DNA from 3 places in the Peribacillus sp. TE19612 genome. Region 1 is predicted to be linked to each of the others. Evidence: riboswitches for the same ligand, from Rfam matches in the RefSeq annotation. Region 1 holds a riboswitch; each other region holds the start of a gene.
What was found. Region 1 has a riboswitch for cobalamin ahead of ACZ9AO_RS07215 (ribonucleoside-diphosphate reductase subunit alpha). Riboswitches for the same ligand answer to the same signal wherever they lie in the genome.
Positions count from the first base shown of each region.

Region 2: it holds a riboswitch for cobalamin, as region 1 does, so the genes downstream of both, metE (5-methyltetrahydropteroyltriglutamate--homocysteine S-methyltransferase) here and ACZ9AO_RS07215 (ribonucleoside-diphosphate reductase subunit alpha) in region 1, are expected to answer to the same signal.
Region 3: it holds a riboswitch for cobalamin, as region 1 does, so the genes downstream of both, ACZ9AO_RS01605 (energy-coupling factor ABC transporter permease) here and ACZ9AO_RS07215 (ribonucleoside-diphosphate reductase subunit alpha) in region 1, are expected to answer to the same signal.

Region 1 covers NZ_JBWCCL010000003.1:261,256-268,375, reverse strand. The annotation lists gene ACZ9AO_RS07230 (SulP family inorganic anion transporter) at 97-1,554, shown strand; gene ACZ9AO_RS07225 (hypothetical protein) at 1,640-1,786, shown strand; gene ACZ9AO_RS07220 (manganese-dependent inorganic pyrophosphatase) at 1,887-2,816, opposite strand; cobalamin riboswitch at 3,109-3,289, shown strand; gene ACZ9AO_RS07215 (ribonucleoside-diphosphate reductase subunit alpha) at 3,428-5,725, shown strand; gene ACZ9AO_RS07210 (ribonucleotide-diphosphate reductase subunit beta) at 5,771-6,823, shown strand; gene ACZ9AO_RS07205 (flavodoxin domain-containing protein) at 6,795-7,120, shown strand, end outside.
Region 2 covers NZ_JBWCCL010000005.1:2,831-9,950, reverse strand. The annotation lists gene metE (5-methyltetrahydropteroyltriglutamate--homocysteine S-methyltransferase) at 1-2,273, opposite strand, end outside; cobalamin riboswitch at 2,420-2,611, opposite strand; gene ACZ9AO_RS10250 (potassium channel family protein) at 2,847-3,266, shown strand; gene bcp (thioredoxin-dependent thiol peroxidase) at 3,329-3,799, shown strand; gene ACZ9AO_RS10240 (aminopeptidase) at 3,811-4,920, shown strand; gene ACZ9AO_RS10235 (D-2-hydroxyacid dehydrogenase) at 5,069-6,013, shown strand; gene perR (peroxide-responsive transcriptional repressor PerR) at 6,170-6,613, shown strand; gene ACZ9AO_RS10225 (YgzB family protein) at 6,710-7,063, opposite strand.
Region 3 covers NZ_JBWCCL010000001.1:337,142-344,261, forward strand. The annotation lists gene ACZ9AO_RS01580 (alanine/glycine:cation symporter family protein) at 1-1,107, shown strand, start outside; gene ACZ9AO_RS01585 (YozQ family protein) at 1,274-1,486, shown strand; gene ACZ9AO_RS01590 (energy-coupling factor ABC transporter ATP-binding protein) at 1,590-2,435, opposite strand; gene cbiQ (cobalt ECF transporter T component CbiQ) at 2,454-3,230, opposite strand; gene ACZ9AO_RS01600 (energy-coupling factor ABC transporter substrate-binding protein) at 3,217-3,528, opposite strand; gene ACZ9AO_RS01605 (energy-coupling factor ABC transporter permease) at 3,530-4,273, opposite strand; cobalamin riboswitch at 4,449-4,644, opposite strand; cobalamin riboswitch at 4,846-5,035, shown strand; gene ACZ9AO_RS01610 ((2Fe-2S) ferredoxin domain-containing protein) at 5,187-5,555, shown strand; gene cobJ (precorrin-3B C(17)-methyltransferase) at 5,570-7,120, shown strand, end outside.

The sequences.
Region 1 (7,120 bases):
ATATTATCCATATAGATAGAATAAAGGACTCATGCTATAATTTAGTGCGTTAAAAAAGAAATGAACACATATATAAAAGAAAGAAGGAGTGTTTCTTTGAATACATCTGCATACAAAAAGGAATGGTTCGGCAACGTTAGAGGAGATGTTCTATCGGGAATTGTCGTTGCCTTGGCATTGATTCCAGAAGCGATTGCCTTTTCGATCATTGCTGGCGTTGACCCAATGGTTGGTCTATATGCCTCATTCTGCATTGCCATCGTCATCTCCTTTGTCGGTGGAAGGCCGGGAATGATATCGGCTGCCACTGGCGCAATGGCACTCGTCATGGTCGACCTTGTTAAAGATCATGGCTTGAACTATTTACTTGCTGCAACAATATTGACTGGTTTGCTGCAAATTTTACTAGGGGTTTTAAAAATCGGGAAATTAATGAAGTTCATTCCGAAGCCGGTCATGACTGGTTTTGTAAATTCTTTAGCCATCTTAATTTTCACGGCACAACTCACCCATTTCGTGGGCGAAACATGGATCATGTATGTCATAACAGCCGTTTCATTAGCTATCATTTATCTTTTTCCTCTGATCACGAAAGTCATACCTTCACCACTTGTCGCCATCATATTCATGACGATCGTTGCAGTTACCACGGGGGCTACGGTGCGGACGGTTGGGGATATGGGGCAATTGACCGAAGCGCTTCCGATGTTCATGCTTCCAGACATCCCTTTGACCTTCGAAACTTTGGCGATCATTTTCCCTTATTCCATTGCCCTTGCGTTTGTTGGACTGCTTGAATCGTTATTGACGGCTCAAATTGTCGATGAGATGACTGACACGGACAGTAATAAAAATAAGGAAGCCAAAGGCCAGGGGATTTCGAATATCATCGCCGGATGTTTTGGCGGCATGGCAGGATGTGCGATGATCGGCCAATCCGGTATCAACATTAAATCGGGTGGAAGGGGCCGGCTCTCGACATTTGTAGCGGGCGCATTCCTTATGGTATTAATCGTGGTATTGAATGATGTCCTTATCAAAATACCGATGGCTGCACTTGTCGCAGTCATGATCATGGTTTCAATCGGGACATTTGACTGGTCTTCCCTAAAGAGCCTCACTAAAGCTCCTAAGTCGGATGCAGCCGTGATGATCGTGACGGTCCTCATTGTCCTTTATACACATGACTTATCAAAAGGGGTATTTGCCGGAGTGCTTTTGAGCATGATTTTCTTCTCGGCTAAAATTTCTAAAGTGGCAGTAGAGAAAACGGCAGACATCCAGGCTAAGAAAATCACTTATCGTATCAGCGGACAAATATTTTTCGCTTCTGTCCAGGACTTTGTTTCAAAGTTCGACTTCAAGGAAAAAGCCGATGCAATCGTCATCGACTTCTCCCATTCCAAGATCTGGGATGCTTCCGCAGTCGGTGCTGTCGATACGGTTATTCTTAAATATCAGCTCTTGGGAATACCTGTCCAAGTCCAAGGACTCGATGAAGAAAGTTCGACATTGCTTGAAAAACTCGCCACCTCAGAAAGTAAAATATCTTAAAGAAGTAAAATTCTGCTGAATAGAAACTTTTCAAACCGACAAAATAGATAACATGAATCATTTCCTTTTGAAAGGAGCGAAAAGCATGACACCAGAACAGGATTATACGGCAGCAAATCTGTCACCGGATTTATTGAATGAACTGAAAAGCTTTGAAAGCAAACTTGGCGAGGAAGCCAATAAAGAATTGATTGTCATCGCCTATGAAAAAGAAAAGGAATCTTTAAATTAAGAAAAAAGACTCAAACACCCTTAATGGGATGGTTGAGTCTTTTTCTTGAATGTACAGAAAAAGGGTGCCCATGTTTTTAATGAGCAACCCTTTTCCTGTATTATTTGCTGAATACGTCGGTTAAGACCGGCACGATTTGTTTTTTACGCGATACAACGCCTTCCAACACGGCGATGTTATTGTTTAATGAAACGTCATATGCCTTTTCAACTGCATATGCCGCTTTACCAAGGGCCAAGGCAACGGAATCATTAGTCAGGATATCCGTTACGACGAATAGGAACAAGTCCAATTCCTTCACTGCGATGACCGCTTCAATCGCCGCTTCCAATTCAGCTTGCTTAGCAAGGACTTCGTTCGGATCAACAGCATTGACCTGTGCTATTTCCACTTTAGCCATTCCCATGGAGAATTCCTTTGCATCAAGAGTGATGAGCTGGGCAATCGTTTTGTCGCTTAAGTCAGCTCCCGCTTTCAACATTTCCAAGCCATATTTTTCAGCGTCGACTCCCGCAATGGCAGCCAGTTCCATTGCTGCGGCAACGTCTTGCTCCGTGCAAGTCGGGGATTTGAACAATAAAGAATCGGAAATGATGGCAGATAGCATAAGACCTGCGATTGCTTTAGGGACTTCAATGCCGTTTTCTTTATAAATTTTATTTAAGATGGTTGCCGTACAGCCAACTGGTTCCGCACGGTAATATAATGGATCGCTTGTTTCAAAGTTAGCGATACGGTGATGGTCGATAACTTCCAACACACGGACTTGGTCAATATCTTCAGCACTTTGCTGGCGTTCGTTATGATCGACCAGGATTACGCCATCAGCTTCCCCTGCAACTTTTTCCACAAGACGGGGAGCATCGAATTTGAATTGGTCCAATGCATATTGAGTTTCACCATTCACTTCACCCAGACGAACTGGTTCAGCGTTGATACCTAACTGCTTTTTCAGATCTGCATAAGCGATTGCTGAACAGATTGTGTCTGTATCCGGGTTTTTATGTCCAAAAACTAATACTTTTTCCAAGATTTTATCCCCTTTTTCATAAATATTTTTCCGCGAATCCCCTCACCGCAATAAGGGAGAGCCACCTTAACTAGACACTTTATTTTAACACAAAATCCCGTAAAATCAGCGCTTGATTTATCCATTCCCCCATAAAATCTTTCATTCCCCTATCCTCTTCCATCACTTTGTCAATAGATAAGGGTTGGTTTTTTTCAAATATATTAGTTGAATTATCATCGTATATGGCTTACGATAATATAAGCATAAATACTAGATATTGATTACATAAACAATTCCAATAACTATATATAGAATTTTTATAATCCAAGGTGCCAGTGATGGCTGAAAAGGGAATCCGGTGTAAACCCGGAACTGTCCCCGCAACTGTAAATGTGACGAAATGAGAAAACCACTGTATAGCTCTCTATACGGGAAGGACTCAAAGTAGGATGATCATGAGTCAGGAGACCTGCCTTGAATTTTTCACGTTTCTTATTCTTCGGGGATTGAGATGATGAAACGATAGTATAACGGCTATTTTTTCATGGCTCTTTTATTCTATCGTTTGATCCGCTCAATTCTTTGGGCGGTTTTTTTATTTTAGCGGAAGTTAACAAGGAGGATTATTAATGACTCAAACATATAACTCTACCATAAGTGAAAATGACACAGAAGCGAAATCCATCCAGCTTGAGACGTTATCGAAGGAATTCGAAGGCCGTCTCGATATGGAAAAGTTCAAAAGGCGTTTTACAAAATGGCTTGATCGCAAAAGTGACTCAACCGAAGAACAGGCATCAAAAAAACTGATTCAGCTCGCTCTTGAAGGCGTGGATATCGATGCTCCGGATTGGACTTTCGTTGCTGCAGCAGAACTGTTGAATACAATGTATAGGGATGCACAAGCCAATCGAGGATATGAAGGCAAGAGTTATGGCCCATTCTATGAGCTGATCACAGAACTCTCCCAGCTATCGGAAGGTCAGCGTTATCCCATTTATAAACCAGAACTGCTATCTTCATATACAAAAGCGGAAATTGAGGAATTGGGATCGGTGATCGACCCGGAAAAAGATAAATTATTCTCTTACATAGGCATCTACTTATTGAATGACCGCTATCTGGCCCGCCCAAAAAAGGACAAGGTCTTCGAACTGCCACAAGAACGTTTCATGATCATCGCGATGGAAATCATGCGAATGGAAAAAACGGAGCACCGCCTGCAACTGATAAAAGAAGCATACTGGGCCATGTCCAACCTTTATATGACCGTTGCGACTCCTACACTCTCCAATGCAGGTAAAACACATGGACAGTTAAGCTCCTGCTTTATCGACGCAATTGAAGATTCCATTGACGGAATTTACCTATCAAACTACGATGCGGCAAAAGTATCTAAATTCGGCGGTGGTGTCGGTCTTTACGTCGGTAAGGTTCGCTCGCTTGGTTCCGATATCCGCGGTTTCTCTGGAAACAGTTCCGGCACTACGCCCTGGATTCGACTATTCAACCAGACAGCTGTAAGTGTCGATCAATTGGGTCAACGTAAAGGTGCCATCGCGATTTACTTGGATGCCTGGCATAAAGATATCATGAGCTTCCTCGATTTGAAGACTCAAAACGGGGATGACAGATTAAAAGCACATGATATTTTTACAGGTGTATGCATACCGGATTTATTCATGGAGGCTGTACGCGACAGAAAAGAATGGTATCTTTTCGATCCGCATACCGTTAAGCAAACCCTTGGATTTTCACTTGAAGATCTTTATGACGAAAAGAAAGGCGAAGGAAGCTTCAGGAATCATTATGCACTTGCTGTCGAGGCCGCAGAAAATGGCACGCTTCCAAACTATAGCTTTGAAAAAATCAATGCGATGGACATCATGAAAAGCATCATGATTTCTCAATTAGAAGAAGGCGTACCGTATATGTTCTACCGCGATGAAGTGAATCGGAAGAATCCGAATAAACATAGAGGTATGATTTATTGTTCTAACCTTTGCACGGAGATTGCCCAAAACCTAAGCCCTTCGACGATTACGGATGAATATGAAACAGAAGATGGAGATGTTGTTGTAGTTCGTAAAAGCGGCGATTTCGTTGTCTGCAACCTTTCATCCATTAACTTGCCACGAGCGGTGGGCAGCGATGTTCTGGAAAGATTGATTCCCATTCAGATCCGTATGCTGGACAATGTCATTGATGTGAATAATCTTCCTGTCAAACAAGCATCCATCTCGAACAAACGGTACCGGGCAATTGGTTTAGGAACGTTTGGATGGCATCATTTACTTGCCACACAGAATATTTATTGGGAATCCGATGAGGCTGTTCACTATGCAGATGCTTTATACGAAAAGATCGCTTACTTAACTATCAAGGCATCCAATGAATTGGCCAAGGAAAAAGGATCTTACCCATATTTTGAAGGTTCTGATTGGCATACAGGGGACTATTTCGAACTGCGTGACTATACAGATCAAAAATGGCTGGATTTAAAAGCAGACGTGCAGGAGCACGGGACCCGTAATGGCTATTTAATGGCGATTGCCCCTAATTCATCGACAGCCAAAATCGGTAATTCCACGGATGGAATCGATCCTTTGTATGAAATTGAATTTTACGAAGAAAAGAAAAACTTCAAATTCAAGGTGACCGCACCAGGCTTGACGCCAAATACGTATGAATATTATAAAAAGACGCGATTCAATTTGGATCAACTGGAAAGCATCAGGCAAAATGCAGCCCGCCAACGCCATATTGACCAAGCAATCAGCTTTAATCTGTATGTACACAATACAATCAAAGCGAAGGTCCTGTTGGATATCCATTTAACAGCATGGGAAAGCGGGTTGAAATCAACGTATTATGTTCGTTCGACGTCTTCCGAATATGACAATGCCTGTGAAAGCTGTTCAAGTTAACGTCAATCATGGCCCAGTAATCTATTCTTAAAGGAGTTTTCACGAATGACCAATCATATAAAAAAAATTCGGATGCTCGAACCGACGCATCCAACCAAGGCAACCGGTGTTTTCAAAGGAGAAGCTTCAGGCTTCCTCCTTTGGAACGATATTCAGTATGAAAAATTCTATGATACCTATACACAGCTCATCAATAACTTTTGGAAGCCTTCGAGCGTGAACATGATTCAGGATAAAAAGCAGTGGGGCGAATTGGATGAAGATATCCAGGACGCTTTTCTCGATATCCTTACGATGATTGCTGGAATGGACAGTCTTCAAACGCCCACTTTAGTAGAGATCCTTCGGTACATCAAAGATCCGGCGGCAAAAGCTATCCTGGCCAACATGGCCCAGCAGGAATCGATCCATAATGAGTCTTATTCCTATATCCTTGCTTCCTTGATCCCGGTAGGCAAGCAAAAACAGCTTTTCGACCGCATTAAAGAACATCCTGAAGTGATTAAGCGTAACCAACCGATCGTTGATGCTTATCAAACGTTCGTGGACGATCCCAGCCCTCAGCATTTATTCGAGGCACTGATCCATTCAACGAACCTTGAAGGGATTTATTTCTATCTGGCTTTCGCCTTTTATTATAATTTAGGACGCCAAAATCTAATGACCGGTTCCGCTACGATGATATCCTATATTCATCGCGATGAAATGGTCCATTTCGATTTCATTGGCATGCTCGTTCAAATCTTGATGTATGAATATCCTGAGTTAAATAATGAAGAAAACATGAAGTTCATCTATACAACGATTGAAAAGGCAGTCGAACTCGAAAAGGAATGGTCTGAATATATGCTCGAAGATATCCAAACGAAAGCCGATCTCGATTTGGAAGAATTCAATGAGTACATCGAATATATCGCCAACAAACGGTTACGTATGCTAGGCCTTGAAAATTTGTATAAAGAGTATGGCGAGAACCCGATGCCATGGATCAAAACGTTCGATGATGAATCCATCGGCCTTACCAAAACCGATTTCTTCGAACAGAAGTCAAGGACTTACAGTCAAGTTAATGCCAGCAATGGGTTCGATGAGCTGTAAAATTGCCATTGTCTATCATTCTGCCGGCGGCAATACAAAAGCGCTTGCCGAAGCCCTCGCTGCCCTTTTACCTGAGGCTTTCCTATATCGAATGAATGAATTCGATTTACGTACATTGCCGGATTATGATGCATTGATCGTCGGCACCTATACATGGGGCAATGGGGAGCTTCCCGCTAAATCAGCTGCCTTTTATAAAGAACTGGAACAGTTGCCTATTGCTTGCCTGAAAACGGGAGTCTTCGGCACTGGCGAAACCAACTATAATCATTTTTGTGGGGCGGTCGATCATTTCCG
Region 2 (7,120 bases), on a different contig from region 1:
CGGACGATTTTTGCTGCTTCGACCATGTTTTTCAGGGAAGCGACGGTTTCCGGGATACCCCTTGTTTTCAGGCCGCAGTCGGGATTAATCCAAAACTGGTCTTTATCCAATACCTTTATGCCCCGTTCAATCATATCGACCATTTCTTCCACTGCCGGCACACGAGGGCTGTGAATATCATACACCCCCAGGCCAATGCCTTTTTCATATGTTTTTTCCTCGAATGCGGAAGCGAGCTCCCCATGACTGCGGGATGTTTCGATGGAAATTACATCGGCATCGAGGGAGGAGATGACGTCCATGAAACTGTTGAAGTCGCAATAGCACATATGCGTGTGAATTTGGGTTGTATCCTCCACGCTTGATGTGGATATCAAGAATGAATTCACTGCCCAGTTCAAATACTCGTCGCGATCGCTTTTTTTCAATGGCAGACCTTCTCTAAGTGCAGGCTCATCAACCTGAATCATTTTAATTCCAGCAGATTCCAAGGCAATGACTTCTTTTTCCAAAGCGAGCGCCAGCTGATAGCAAACATTCTCCCTGGAAATATCATCACGGACAAATGACCAGTTCAAAATCGTAACAGGACCTGTCAGCATTCCCTTCACCGTCTTCTTCGTCAGTGATTGTGCGTATACACTTTCCTTGACTGTCATCGGTTCGATGAAATGGATGTCGCCGTAGATGACTGGCGGTTTCACACAGCGGGACCCATAGGATTGTACCCAACCCTTTTCTAAAAAGACGAATCCGCCTAATTTATGGCCGAAGTATTCAACCATATCCGTCCGTTCGAATTCCCCGTGAACGAGAACATCCAAACCGATTTCTTCTTGGATTTCGATCCACCTGCCGATTTCTTCGTTAACGAATGTTTCATATTGCTGGGCTGTCCATTCTCCTCTATTGAATTTCCCGCGTGCTTGTTTAACTTCAAATGTCTGCGGAAAGCTGCCGATTGTAGTCGAAGGGAGAAAAGGCAATTTGAAAAATTCCTGTTGTTTTTGGTAACGGTCTTTAAATGGAAGCTGACGGCCGGCGGTCCTGGTTTTAACCTTTTCGACATTGGATTGTACAGACCCGTGATTACGGACATTTGAATTGGCTAACGTTTGAATCGTAAATATATTGGCATCGACTTTTTCGGCGATTGCTTCAATGCCTTGATTATTCCCTTTGACCAAAAGTGTGATTTCCTCAAGTTTCTCATCAGCGAAAGCAAGGGCCTCTTTCACTTCTTTTGAAAGGGCGGTTTCATTACGAACGGTCACCGGGACATGAAGCAGGGAACAAGAGGGCTGTAGCCAGATTTGGTCCTCGGCTACCTGTTTCTTAAGTGTCTCGATCAATTCGATTTTTTGGGATAAATCAGATAGCCAAATGTTTTTTCCGTCAATCACACCCGCTGCAAGCACTTTGTCCTTCGGGAAACCGAATGCCTCAAGGTTACTTAAATTCCTCCCTTTATCATGTACAAAATCAAGACCGATCCCTTGGACTTGTAATTCGATGACTTCTTGGTAATGTTCCACCGCATCAAAGTATGTTTGTAGCATGATGTTCAGGTTTGGTGCTGCTTCATTCAGTTTTTCATAGAGGTAAGTAACGGTTTGCATATCATCCTTGGAAATGGATGAAACAAGGGAAGGTTCGTCCATTTGAACCCACTTCACGCCTTCTTGCTCCAACTCCCGCAGGATTTGCGTGTATAGGGGAAGCAGGCTCAGGATGATGCCAGGGATTTCTTGTTTATTGAAGCCTTTTGAAAGGGAGAGGAAAGTATAAGGTCCGATCAAAACGGGCTTTGTTTCGATTCCTAGCTTTTCCTTGGCTTCCCGATATGCTGTAAGTGGTTTATTTTCTGTTAAAGTAAGCTGTGCCAGTTTTAATTCAGGGACAATATAGTGATAGTTCGTATTGAACCATTTCGTCATTTCGGAAGCGACTTCATCATTGTTTCCGCGGGCCATTGAATAATAAACGGAAAGGGGGACGCTTCCGCCTTCATATGCTGAATAACGTTCAGGAACAAGACCGAACATGACGGACATATCGAGCATTTGATCATAAAAAGTGAAGTCGTTGACAGGGATGATATCAATGCCTTGTTGCTTCTGTTTTTGTAAGTTGCCTAAACGGATGGCTTTTAGTTGTGACGTAAATTCCGCTTCATCGATTTTACCGGACCAGTAAGCTTCCAATGTACGTTTCCATTCACGATCTTCCCCGATTCGAGGGTAACCCAAACTGCTGCTTTTCAAAATTCCCATCCTCCTACATTCATTTGTTCGAACAATAAAAAAAGCATTCCTAACCGTCAAAAAAGAAAGTTAGAAATGCTTAAAATAAAGAGGCATGCAAAATGCCCCTTACAATTATAAGGTCCCTAACACCTCCCTATCTCCCGTAGGTTAAAACAGTGTTGTCGAGATAGGCAGGTCTCCTGACTTAGGGAATATCATTAGCGGCTGGCCTTCCCGATCCGTTGATCAGTGGCATATTGATTGACGCTAACATTCCCATTACAGTGGCGGGACCGTGCCGGAATTACACCGGACTTCCCTTTTAATCCTAATGAAAATTAGGAACCTATTTCCACATATGAAATTTTGCAAAACCTGCCTTGTTAATTGTTTGCAGGTCAAATATTTATAAAATAAAAATTATTATAAAAATTTAGACAATCTTAACATATCCGACCAAAAGGGTCAACATGGAAAAAAGATTCGGGAAAGTTTCCGTTTAAAGTTTGTCGGTGATAAGGCTGATTCCTAAAAAAGAATATATTGTTTGGACAGGGAGTATGTATAGAGGGAGTGGCGTTTTGAAATGGGGCGTGGGGGATGACTTTCTACATCTTGATTGCAGGAATCATTTTTTGCATGGTGATGAGCATTCGTACGTTATTTCTTGTTGAGTCGGGAGGAAAGAAGTTTTCTCTTGAGGATATGCTGTGGCTTGGCAATTTATATGCGACGATATTAGTTGGATTTGCACTGATATATTTATTATACGAGCTTCAGAATCATTCGGTGATTCTTGATATGGGCAATCGGTTGGATGGGACTTTCTATGAACAATTGAAGACTTCTTTTTATTTTAGTGCGATGACGATGTTTTCTGTAGGGTATGGAGATATAGCCCCGATTGGCATGGGCAGGATGATAGCTACCATTCAGGCCTTCATTGGGTATACACTGCCGGCAGCGTTCGTGATTCGTACGGTGATCGATCTGGAGCAGAAAGATAGGAAGGATAAATGAAAGTTGTGTTTCTTTCGATTATTGGGTACTCTTACCATAATGAAAGAAATGGAGGGTTCAATATGACTGTTAAAATTGGAGAAAAAGCACCTGATTTCAAACTCCCTGCAAACAATGGTGAAATGGTTTCCCTATCGGATTTTAAGGGGAAAAACATTGTTTTATATTTTTACCCAAAAGACATGACGCCAGGTTGCACGACGGAGGCCTGTGATTTCCGGGACCATAATGAGCAATTCGAGGAATTGAACGCGGTCATCCTTGGTATCAGCCCAGATCCAGCGGCACGTCATGAAAAATTCATCGAAAAACATGGATTGCCTTTTCTGCTGCTGGCTGACGAAAATCATGAAGCAGCTGAATCATTTGATGTTTGGCAATTGAAAAAGAACTTCGGCAAGGAGTATATGGGCATTGAACGTTCAACTTTCCTGATTGATAAGGTTGGAAATGTAGTCAAAGAATGGCGTAAAGTAAAGGTTAAAGGCCACGTCGAAGAAGCGCTTGAAACTCTTCGCGAACTCGAAAAATAAGGGATAGGCAGATGAAGGATGAGAGGATAACGAAGCTTGCAGCCAGGCTGATTCATCATTCGATACAATTACAGCCTAAAGAGAGAATCCTCATACGGGGGCATATCAACACGAAACCATTATTGAAAGAGTTGATTGATGAAATATACAGAGTGGGTGCTTATCCATATGTGGAACTCGAGGACGATGAGATAAGCCGCCACCTGTTACTAGGGAATGTGAAGGAGCAGCTTGACACAGCTTCACAATGGGCCTTGAAGAAATATACGGATATCGATGCGGTCATCATCATCACTGGGGAAGAAAACAATGCGGAAATGACTGATGTTCCCATCGAGAGGCACCGTCTTCAAGGGGAGGCCATGAATTCCCCTACACTTTTTTATGTAAACAACCGACGTTGGGTCTTACTTAATTACCCCACCAAGGCATCAGCGCAAAAAGCCGGCATGACCTTCAATAGGTACGAAGACTTTCTTTTGAACGTATGCACAATGGATTACGGGAAAATGGAGGCGGCTTTGAAGCCGTTAAAACAATTGATGCAACGTACTGACAAAGTCAGGATCGTTTCACCAAGGACAGATTTGACCTTTTCCATCAAAGGCATGACGGCCGTCATATGTGCCGGAAAAAAGAATTTACCGGATGGGGAAGTATTTACGGCACCCATAAAAGATAGTCTCAATGGAAGGATATCCTTCAACACACCCACAACCTATGAAGGAATCACCTTTAGTGACATAGAATTAAACTTCAAAAAGGGGAAAATCATTAAAGCGACTTCCAATCGTGACCCTGAAATGAACCAAATCCTGAATATTGATGAAGGGTCCCGGTTTATAGGGGAGTTCGCTATTGGAATCAATCCATACATATTGGAACCTATGGACGATATTTTGTTTGATGAGAAAATAAGCGGGAGTCTGCACTTGGCTCTTGGGCTTGCCTATGATGAAGCGGATAATGGAAACCGGTCATCGATACATTGGGATATGGTCTTGATACAGCGTCCGGAATATGGGGGCGGTGACATCTATTTCGACGACGTCCTGATCAGAAGGGATGGCTTTTTTGTTTTGCCGGAATTACATGCATTAAACCCAAATTCTTTAAAATAAAGCCTTTTTTAATAAGGGTAAGGCTTTTGTCCAACTCAAAAAGGGGACACCCGAATATGCTTTATTAAGGGAATACCTCCTCAGAGAAAGTTGCGCGGGACACATAGAGCCCGTGTTTTTTTATGTTAATTAAAAGGGAGAGATAAACATGTTAATACTTTCGACTGTCATTCCGAATGAAGGTATCCAAACGAAAATAATGAAAGCTTTTCCTGATTTGAACTTCATTTATCAAAAAGGATGGAAGGATGGGCCGCTTCCTGAAGCGGAAATCTTAATTACATATGGTGAAGATTTAACTGAAGAAATCATTGGGAAAGCAGCGAACTTGAAATGGATCATGGTCATGAGTGCAGGGATGGAACTAATGCCATTTAAAGCCATCGAGGAACGAGGCATTATAGTGACCAACGCTAGAGGCATTCATAAAATCCCGATGGCCGAGTATACGATAGGGATGCTTTTGCAATATGAAAAGAAATTGAAGCTGCTTATGAAGAATGAAAAGGAAGAATTGTGGGATAGAAAGATTGAAGTCGGGGAATTGAATGGCAAGACTATGCTCGTAATGGGTGTGGGTGCAATTGGAGGGGAAGTGGCTCGACTTGGGAAAGCCTTTGGGATGAAGACGATAGGAATGAACCGGAGCGGGAAACCGGTGGAATCCATCGATTACCTTTATGACCTGGAGCATTTATTGGAAGCCATACCGGGAGCCGATTATATTGTATCCGTCCTGCCAAGTACGGATGAAACGAAGGGCCTTCTGCAAAAAGAACACTTCAAAGCCATGAAAGAATCTGCAGTATTCGTGAATATTGGCCGCGGCGACCTGATTAACGATGAAGTGCTGATCGAAGCCCTGGATGCCGGGGAATTGTCTCATGCCATCTTGGATGTATTTGATCCGGAACCTTTAGGAAAAGGGCATCCGTTTTGGAGGATGGAGAATGTTACAGTCACACCGCATCTTTCAAGTGAAAGCGGAGAATATTTACCAAGAACCTTTGCCATATTCGAAAAAAATATGCTTGAATACCTGAGAGCTGGAAAAGACTTCACCAACGTAATCGACTTATCTAGGGGATACTAAACCCAATGCAAAAATGGGAAAGAATCAAAGTCTTCATGAATAAACTAAAAAAGAATGGTTAAGCCATTGAATTATTGACAAATTCAACGCATAAAAGGTACACTATTTATAAACATTATAATTTAAGAATGCATACTTAATGAGAAAAAGAGGTGGATGACGGTGTCTGAAGTTCAGTTAAAAGAAGCGTTGGATTCCTTAAAAGATACCGGTGTAAGAATAACTCCTCAACGCCATGCGATACTTGAGTATTTGATAAGCTGCATGTCCCACCCTACCGCTGATGATATATATAAAGCGCTGGAAGGCAAGTTTCCGAATATGAGTGTGGCAACGGTTTATAACAACCTGCGTGTGTTCCGTGAGGTAGGTTTGGTAAAAGAACTTACGTATGGTGATTCTTCGGCAAGGTTTGATTTTGTGACGACGAATCATTATCATGTAATTTGCCAAACTTGCGGGAAAATTGTGGACTTCGATTATCCTGCTTTGGATGAAGTCGAGCATTTCGCAGCACAAGTCACTGGTTTCAATGTTAGTCACCATCGGATGGAAATCTACGGCGACTGTATGGATTGTGCGAAAAAAGAATCGCATTAAAAAAAGTTCCTCCACTTGGTTGGAACTTTTTTTTCATGTTATGAAGAAATGATACAATTGTTAAAGCCTTCTTGAAAGGGAATTCAGCTAATCGACTTAGTCATGCAGGCTTTTTCGGTTATATTTCTCATTGAATTCTTCGCCTTCCAACTTTTTGTCAAGTGTCAATGGTTCTTCACAATGCATGCAAATATCTACACGTCCTAGTATTTTTGTAGGTTTGCTGCAGTTAGGGCAGACAACCTGGATCGATTTTGTAGAAAGCATTCCAATCCAGAAATAAACCCCTGTGCTTGCGATTATGAATAAAAGGCCCAGCCCCATGAAAATCGTCATGACAACAGGATGTGTTTTGAAGAAAAGCCCAAGGTACATTACGATAAAGCCAATGAAGATCAAACTCAAAGCAAAAGTGCGTATTTTATTGATTTTGCTAGAATATTTAGCCATGGATTGTCCCTCCTAAAATATAACTTTAACTATAACATAAACAATGGATGGAACAAA
Region 3 (7,120 bases), on a different contig from region 1:
TCCGCATTCATTGAAAGTACACTTGCTCAAATCTATAAAGTCAAGGATGGGGATGCATTCCGCGGCGGTCCAGCGTATTATATGGAAAAGGCATTGAATGCCCGTTGGATGGGCATCACTTTCGCTGTGTTGATTTCGCTTACATTTGGACTGGCCTTCAACTCGGTACAAGCCAATACGATTACGAGCGCATTCAACGAATCGTTTGGGATTGAAAAGTGGGTTACAGCAATCATCTTGGCTATGGTCACGGCTGTCATCATTTTTGGCGGGATCAAGATGGTTGCAAAGGTATCTGAAGTCATCGTTCCGATCATGGCAGGAGCCTATGTGATAGTGGCGTTGATTATCATCATCATGAACATTACTGAGTTACCTGGTGTTTTTGCATTGATCTTTGAAAGTGCATTCGATGGAATAAAAGAAGTGGCTGGCGGAGTACTGGGAGCTGCCATGATGCAGGGAATCAAGCGCGGCCTATTTTCAAATGAAGCCGGGATGGGTAGTGCACCAAATGCTGGTGCGACGGCTGATGTCAGTCATCCCGTCAAGCAAGGTCTCATTCAGTCACTAGGTGTTTTTGTCGATACTCTCATCATTTGCAGCTCGACAGCCTTCATCATTTTGTTTTCCGGTCTTTATACATCGAAGGAAACGGATGGAATCGTCCTTACCCAAAATGCCCTCGGAACGGCATTGGGATCTTGGGCAGGTATTTTCCTTGCCATTATCGTCCTGTTATTCGCCTTTAGCTCAATTGTGGGCAACTATTATTATGGAGAGTCGAACATTGGCTTCATCAATGAAAATAAGGTTTGGTTAAACATCTATCGCGTCGCAGTCGTAGGAATGGTGATATTCGGTTCACTTGCCTCACTGGACTTTGTTTGGGGACTGGCTGATATGCTTATGGCCCTTATGGCCATTATCAACCTAATCGCCATAGCATTACTAGGGAAAATTGCTTTTGCTGCACTGGCGGATTATCAAAAGCAAAAGAAAAGTGGGAAAAATCCAGTTTTCCATGTGAACAATATTAAAGGTTTGAAGAATGTGGAATGTTGGGGTGACCCATCCGATAATGTGGATGTGAAGAAGGAAGCCTAAATTCTCATTAAGCTTACAAGTAAGTCCGTGAAAGGGGTTTTTACTTGTAAGCTTTTTTGTCTTTTCCCTCCTTTTTTCATCATTATTGAATATTGCTTCGTTTTTTACACAAAATACCTTTGTCTTTAATACTGCAATGATGATTTAAAAACTAGGAGTGAAAAAAATGGATAGCAAGCAATCAAAAAATGAATCTTCAGAAGTTGCCGGGAGATTATATGATGTCAGCGATTATAAACGGGAAGATCCTTTATCTACTGGACTGGCTCGAACCCACGAACAAGTCTCGGATACTTATGCGGAAGGCGAGATAAAGGCAGTCATTGATGATGTAAATGGAAGAGATATTGAGATTACAAAAGAAAAGGAAGAAAAGTAATACTGGGATTTTTGTTTTTTAGGGAGGATTATCGCCCGCTATTTCTAAAATATATCGGTTAGATCCCCTAGCTTCAGGAAAGCAGAAGCTAGGGGATAATTAATTAATAAATCTTTTCTGTCTCCAAATTTTGAAGCAATTCTTCCTTCGTTCTTGGGAAAAGGTACCTTTCTGCAAGATTCCTTGATTGAAGAAGGGCTTGAAACATTTCAAAAACCCACGGTTTCTCCAGATGTGCCTGCAGCAAAACGTCTTCATCATGGAAAACGGAAACAGGGTCCCCTTGGTATATGACCTTACCATCGTTCATGACCACGACTTCATCAGCCCATTGGTAAGCCAAATTAACATCATGAGTTGAGAGGATTATCGTTTTGTCAGGGTGGTGAATACTGTCCAGCAGATTCATGATCTGTCTTGAGAAATAAGGATCCAATCCAGCGGTAGGCTCGTCCAGGAGCCAGACATCGGGTTCCATGGCAAGTACCCCTGCGATGGCGACCCGTTTTTTTTGCCCAAGGCTCAAAAAATGGGTAGGTCTATCTTTTAGTTCGGTTACTTCCGTTTCAGCCATTGCCCAATTTACTTTCTCCTGGACTGCAATTCTATCCCATCCTAAATTCATTGGTCCAAACGATATATCCTGTTGTACATTAGCGGAAAAGAGCTGAGAGTCGGGATCTTGAAAAACGATACCGACTTGCTTTCGTAATGATAATAATGCTTTCCGGTCATATTTCATTTTCTTGCCCTTAAATCTGATCCTTCCTGCAGTAGGTTGTAATAGACCATTTAAATGGAGGAATAAAGTCGATTTGCCAGCACCATTATTGCCTAATAATGCAATTTTTTTACCTTGTTGGATCGTTAGCGAAAGTCCTTTTAAAGCGAAGGTCCCATCTGCGAATTGATGGGTGAGGCCTTCTATATGAAAAATATGCTCGTCCATTGTTGGGTTGCCTCCAATTTACAAATATCCATTAATAAGGATTAAGCTTCCTAGTATGACAATCGCGATCAGCCAATTGCGTGAGGAATAGGTGTAAGTATCCTCGATATAGGAAAGGTTCTCCTGATAGCCTCTTGCGTTCATGGCCATCGTCAACTGTCCAGAGCGCTGCAATACTCCTAAAAATAATGATGAAATTAGTAATCCGAGAGATCGAATGCCTTTCCTAAACGAACCATACCCCAGCCGTGAAGCTTGTGATTGGTGAATGGCCAAAGCCGTATCTAAAAAAATAAAGATGAATCGATAGGTCAATTCTATTAAATCGACCAATAACGAAGGCACTTTAAATTTTCGCAGCACGGATAGGATGACGGTAATGGGTGTAGTTAAGGTAAGGAAATATAAACAGCTGATGCTGCAGAATACGACAGTGATCAAATTGGCCACCGTACCAAAGCTGTCATCGCTGATGAATATTTGCCAATTCCCGATCTTCCAGGACCACCATATATTCGAAATCGAAGTGAATTTACCAGTGAAAGAAAAAAGGATGGTAATGGTTCCTGATAGTATAAAAAATCCTGGTAATAGAAGTAATTTAAGATAATAAGAAAGAGGGATTTTTGCCGCAAAAATGATTAAAGCGCTCATCACCGTAAAAGTGATGAGCGAAACGGCCATATCCCTTACCGTTAACGAAAACAGCAAAAGAGAGAGTGCAAAAACCATCTTTTCCAACGGATGTACATCCTTTAGCCCATTGAAATAGGCATATTTATCAATGAGTAACATGCTTCGATTTTTCGGGAATTTCTTGTTTGGTTTGCTTATTCCTTTGTCTCGTTACACCTATGAAATACCCAATGAAACCAGCTCCGATTGCAGCTTGCAGCGCAAATAATAAGCTTTCGGTTTCTGCACCTGGCGGCTCCCAAATACTGTTGAACCATGGCTTGTATTCCGGCTGGATCTTAGTGATGGCTTCCTCAGCTTCGCCGTCGGCACCGCCAAATTCCGTTCCTTGTTGGGTGATTAACGGTATGGTTGCAAGAATGACAACCAGGAAAAGCAGCAGTAAACTTTTTTTCATTTTAACGGGCCTCCTTAGATAAAACTCGCAGCAATTTCAATTCGCCTAGATTGTATTTTTTCAAGAAATTCATTACGACGACTGTCAATAACCCCTCACTGATGGCCAAGGGAATTTGGGTCAGGGCAAAAATCCCTGCAAATTTACTGAAAGAGGCCATGAATCCTCCTACCTCGGAAGGGAAAGCAAGAGCAAGTTGAACAGAAGTTACCACATAGGTGCCCAAATCCCCAAAAGCAGCTGCCAAGAATACGGCAAGTGAAAAAGACCACCCCAATTTAGTTGCGCCCTTGAAGACAAAGTAAGCAATGAACGGTCCGCAAACGGCCATGGAGAATGCATTGGCCCCTAATGTCGTCAAACCTCCGTGTGCCAGTAAAACAGCTTGAAATAACAGAACGATGGAGCCGACTACACTCATGGCCAATGGTCCGAATAGTATGGAACCTAAACCAACTCCGGTAGGGTGCGAAGAACTTCCCGTAACGGAAGGAATCTTTAGGGCCGATAATATAAATACAAATGCGCCCGATAGGCCTAGTATCATTTTTGTTTCTGGGTTTTCCCTTACTTTGGACCTAATGGACCGGTACCCCAGGATTAAAAATGGAAGCGACACGGCCCACCAGAATATAGCCCATTCTATGGGTAAAAAGCCCTCCATGATATGCATGGCCAATGCCCGTTTCGGGACAAAAAGCAGTAAAATGACAAAATAAATAATTTTCCAATTGGTTCTTTTCATTCTTTCTCCTTTCAACACTTTTAATTGTTCTGATCAATCTTGAGAAGAAAAGCGGCGCCCAAACTAAAAAGCACTTCTCTCAAAGGAAAGAAGTGCGTAATGAACAGGAATTTTGCAACATGAACCAACCTTGGGCCATTCTGCCTGATCCGCACGCCCATCCTCGTAGGCTGAAACAGTTTCACGCTTCATGGCAGGTCTCCTGGCTTTGGTTCATCATCCCATTACATCCTTCCCATCTCATTTGACAGTGGATTAAAGTTAAAGTAATGGAACTTCCCTTTACAGTGGCGGGACCGCTCCGGATTTTCACCGGCTTCCCTTTTAAGCTGAATTCCGAGAAATTCAACACCATGAAACTTATGTAATTATTTAGAAAATTCTCGTATAGTGTACCATAAAGAAATAATTCCAGCTACACTATCTTTTTTTTTGGGTCGAAGTTTGTTGCGAGGAAAGGATTGTAACTGGTTTTACACGTTTAAACTTTTCTAAACAGTCGGAATAAACTATTGAATTTTGACAAAGTTGTTATATGATAGATTAAGTTAGTTGGAAATGTATAATAAAACCAAATATTTCATTTTAAAAGTGCCCTTGTATGAATAATCAAGGGATAATAGGGAAATCGGTGAAAATCCGATGCAGCCCCCGCTACTGTAAACGCTGATGAAATTGTCGATAGCCACTGGCATGATGCCGGGAAGGGACAAAGTAAAATGAAGCGTAAGCCAGGAAACCTGCTTTTAAAATTGCATGATACTTTTCGGAGGGAAAGGTAGAAGGACTATGACGATTTTGGGAGGATTTGGCAAGCTTGCCTTTGGCTCCTCATTCATATAGTTTTTTTAAACCTTGACTCTTATGTTAAGGTTTTTTATTTTGCCTTTTCCCTGAACTCAGGAGGAAGAAGATGACTACTTGGAACTTGACGGGTACAAATACGCATCTGTTGATTTGTAATGGGAGCAGCTGCATGAAAAAGGGCGGGGAAGAAGTAACCCAAGCGATTCGCGATGAAATTGCTTCAAAAGGACTGGATCTGAAAATCCATACAACGAGGACACGCTGTAACGGGAGATGTAAGGATGCCTGCGTAGTTATTGCCTATCCCCAAGGAAACTGGTATCGAGTGGAAACGCCTGATTTCGGTCGGCAGATCGTCAGTAATATCGATGATGGTGAGTTTGTTCCACAGATGATCTATCAATACAAAGACGGGGAAATGACCCCTAATCCAGATTTTCCTGCTCATACGGGTATTTCAAAGAACAAAGCGTAAAAGGAGATGTCTTAATGAGTACAAACGGTAAATTATTCGTCGTGGGCTTTGGGCCCGGGAATTTTGAACACATTACCAAACGTGCCGTCGAAGCCCTTCAAGAAAGTGACTACATCATTGGTTATAAAACTTATGTTGAACTCATTCAGGGACTGCTAACAGATCAAACGATCATTAGTACGGGGATGACCGAAGAGGTATCACGTGCACAGGAAGCGGTGAAACAAGCGGAGCTGGGAAAGAAAGTGGCGGTGATTTCCAGTGGGGATGCCGGAGTTTACGGGATGGCAGGGTTGGTCTATGAAGTATTGATTGAAAAAGGCTGGAAAGAAGAAACTGGAGTGGGCATTGAAGTCATTCCTGGCATCTCAGCAATCAACTCATGTGCGTCTTTACTTGGGGCGCCTGTCATGCACGATTCGTGTACGATCAGCCTCAGTGATCATTTAACTCCTTGGGAACTGATCGCTAAAAGGGTTGAAGCAGCTGCAATGGCAGACTTTGTCATTGCACTGTATAATCCGCGCAGCGGCAGGCGGACCCGGCAAATTGTTGAAACACAGAAAATTCTCCTTCGCTACCGCTCGCCGGATACACCTGTCGGGTTGGTGAAAAGTGCTTATCGCGATAGGCAGGATATTGTCATTACCAATTTGAAGGATATGTTGAATCACGATATTGGAATGTTGACCACCGTCATTATCGGTAATTCATCCACCTTTTTATATGACGACAAAATCATCACACCAAGAGGCTATCAAAGAAAATATACGTTGAATTCGGAAAAGCAAACTTTGAAGCCGCATCAGCGACTGCAAAAAGAAGCGGAACCGTGGGCATTAGATCAAGAAGCCTTACCCGAGTCCGCTGGAGGAGTTGGCTTACTTACAAAAGCACCTGAAAAGAAGCAAGCTTCCTTCGAAATGGCAATGGAGGCCCTGTCAAGAGTCAAGGGTCAAGCCGTTCAGCAATCCATTAAGCCGGTTGTTCAGCAAAAAATGGAGTCGGTGTTCGAACTTGCCGTTAGTCCAGGTGTGGCGAATAAACAATTCACTCCCAAACAAATGATGACACTTGCGGAAGTTGTCGGGGAAAAGGGAACGATGGAATACACGCCAAATCATAAAATCGTCTTAAAGATTCCGACAACGGATCCGGAAGTCATTACGGGGAAATTGCAATCAGCAAACTTTCTTTTGTCGCCGATTGGAGATGTACTGACATTAAAAGCCTGTGATTTCTGTGATGGTGAAAAAGCGGAATCCATTCCTTATGCGGACGAAATACACCGGGTGCTTGGCGGAATGAGCATGCCCAAGGAACTGAACATCGGCTTTAATGGGTGTGGGATGGCTTGTTATAGTGCTGTGATGGATGATATCGGGATTGTCTTCCGAAAAGGGAAGTTCGACTTATTTCTTGGAGCTAAACCGGTTGGAAGAACAGCCCATCCGGGTCAGCCGGTAGCGGAAGGCATTGAACCGGAACAGCTTGTAGAACTGATCACGGACATTGTCGGCGAGTATAAGCAAAATGCCCATCCAAATGAGCGGCTTTTTAAATAC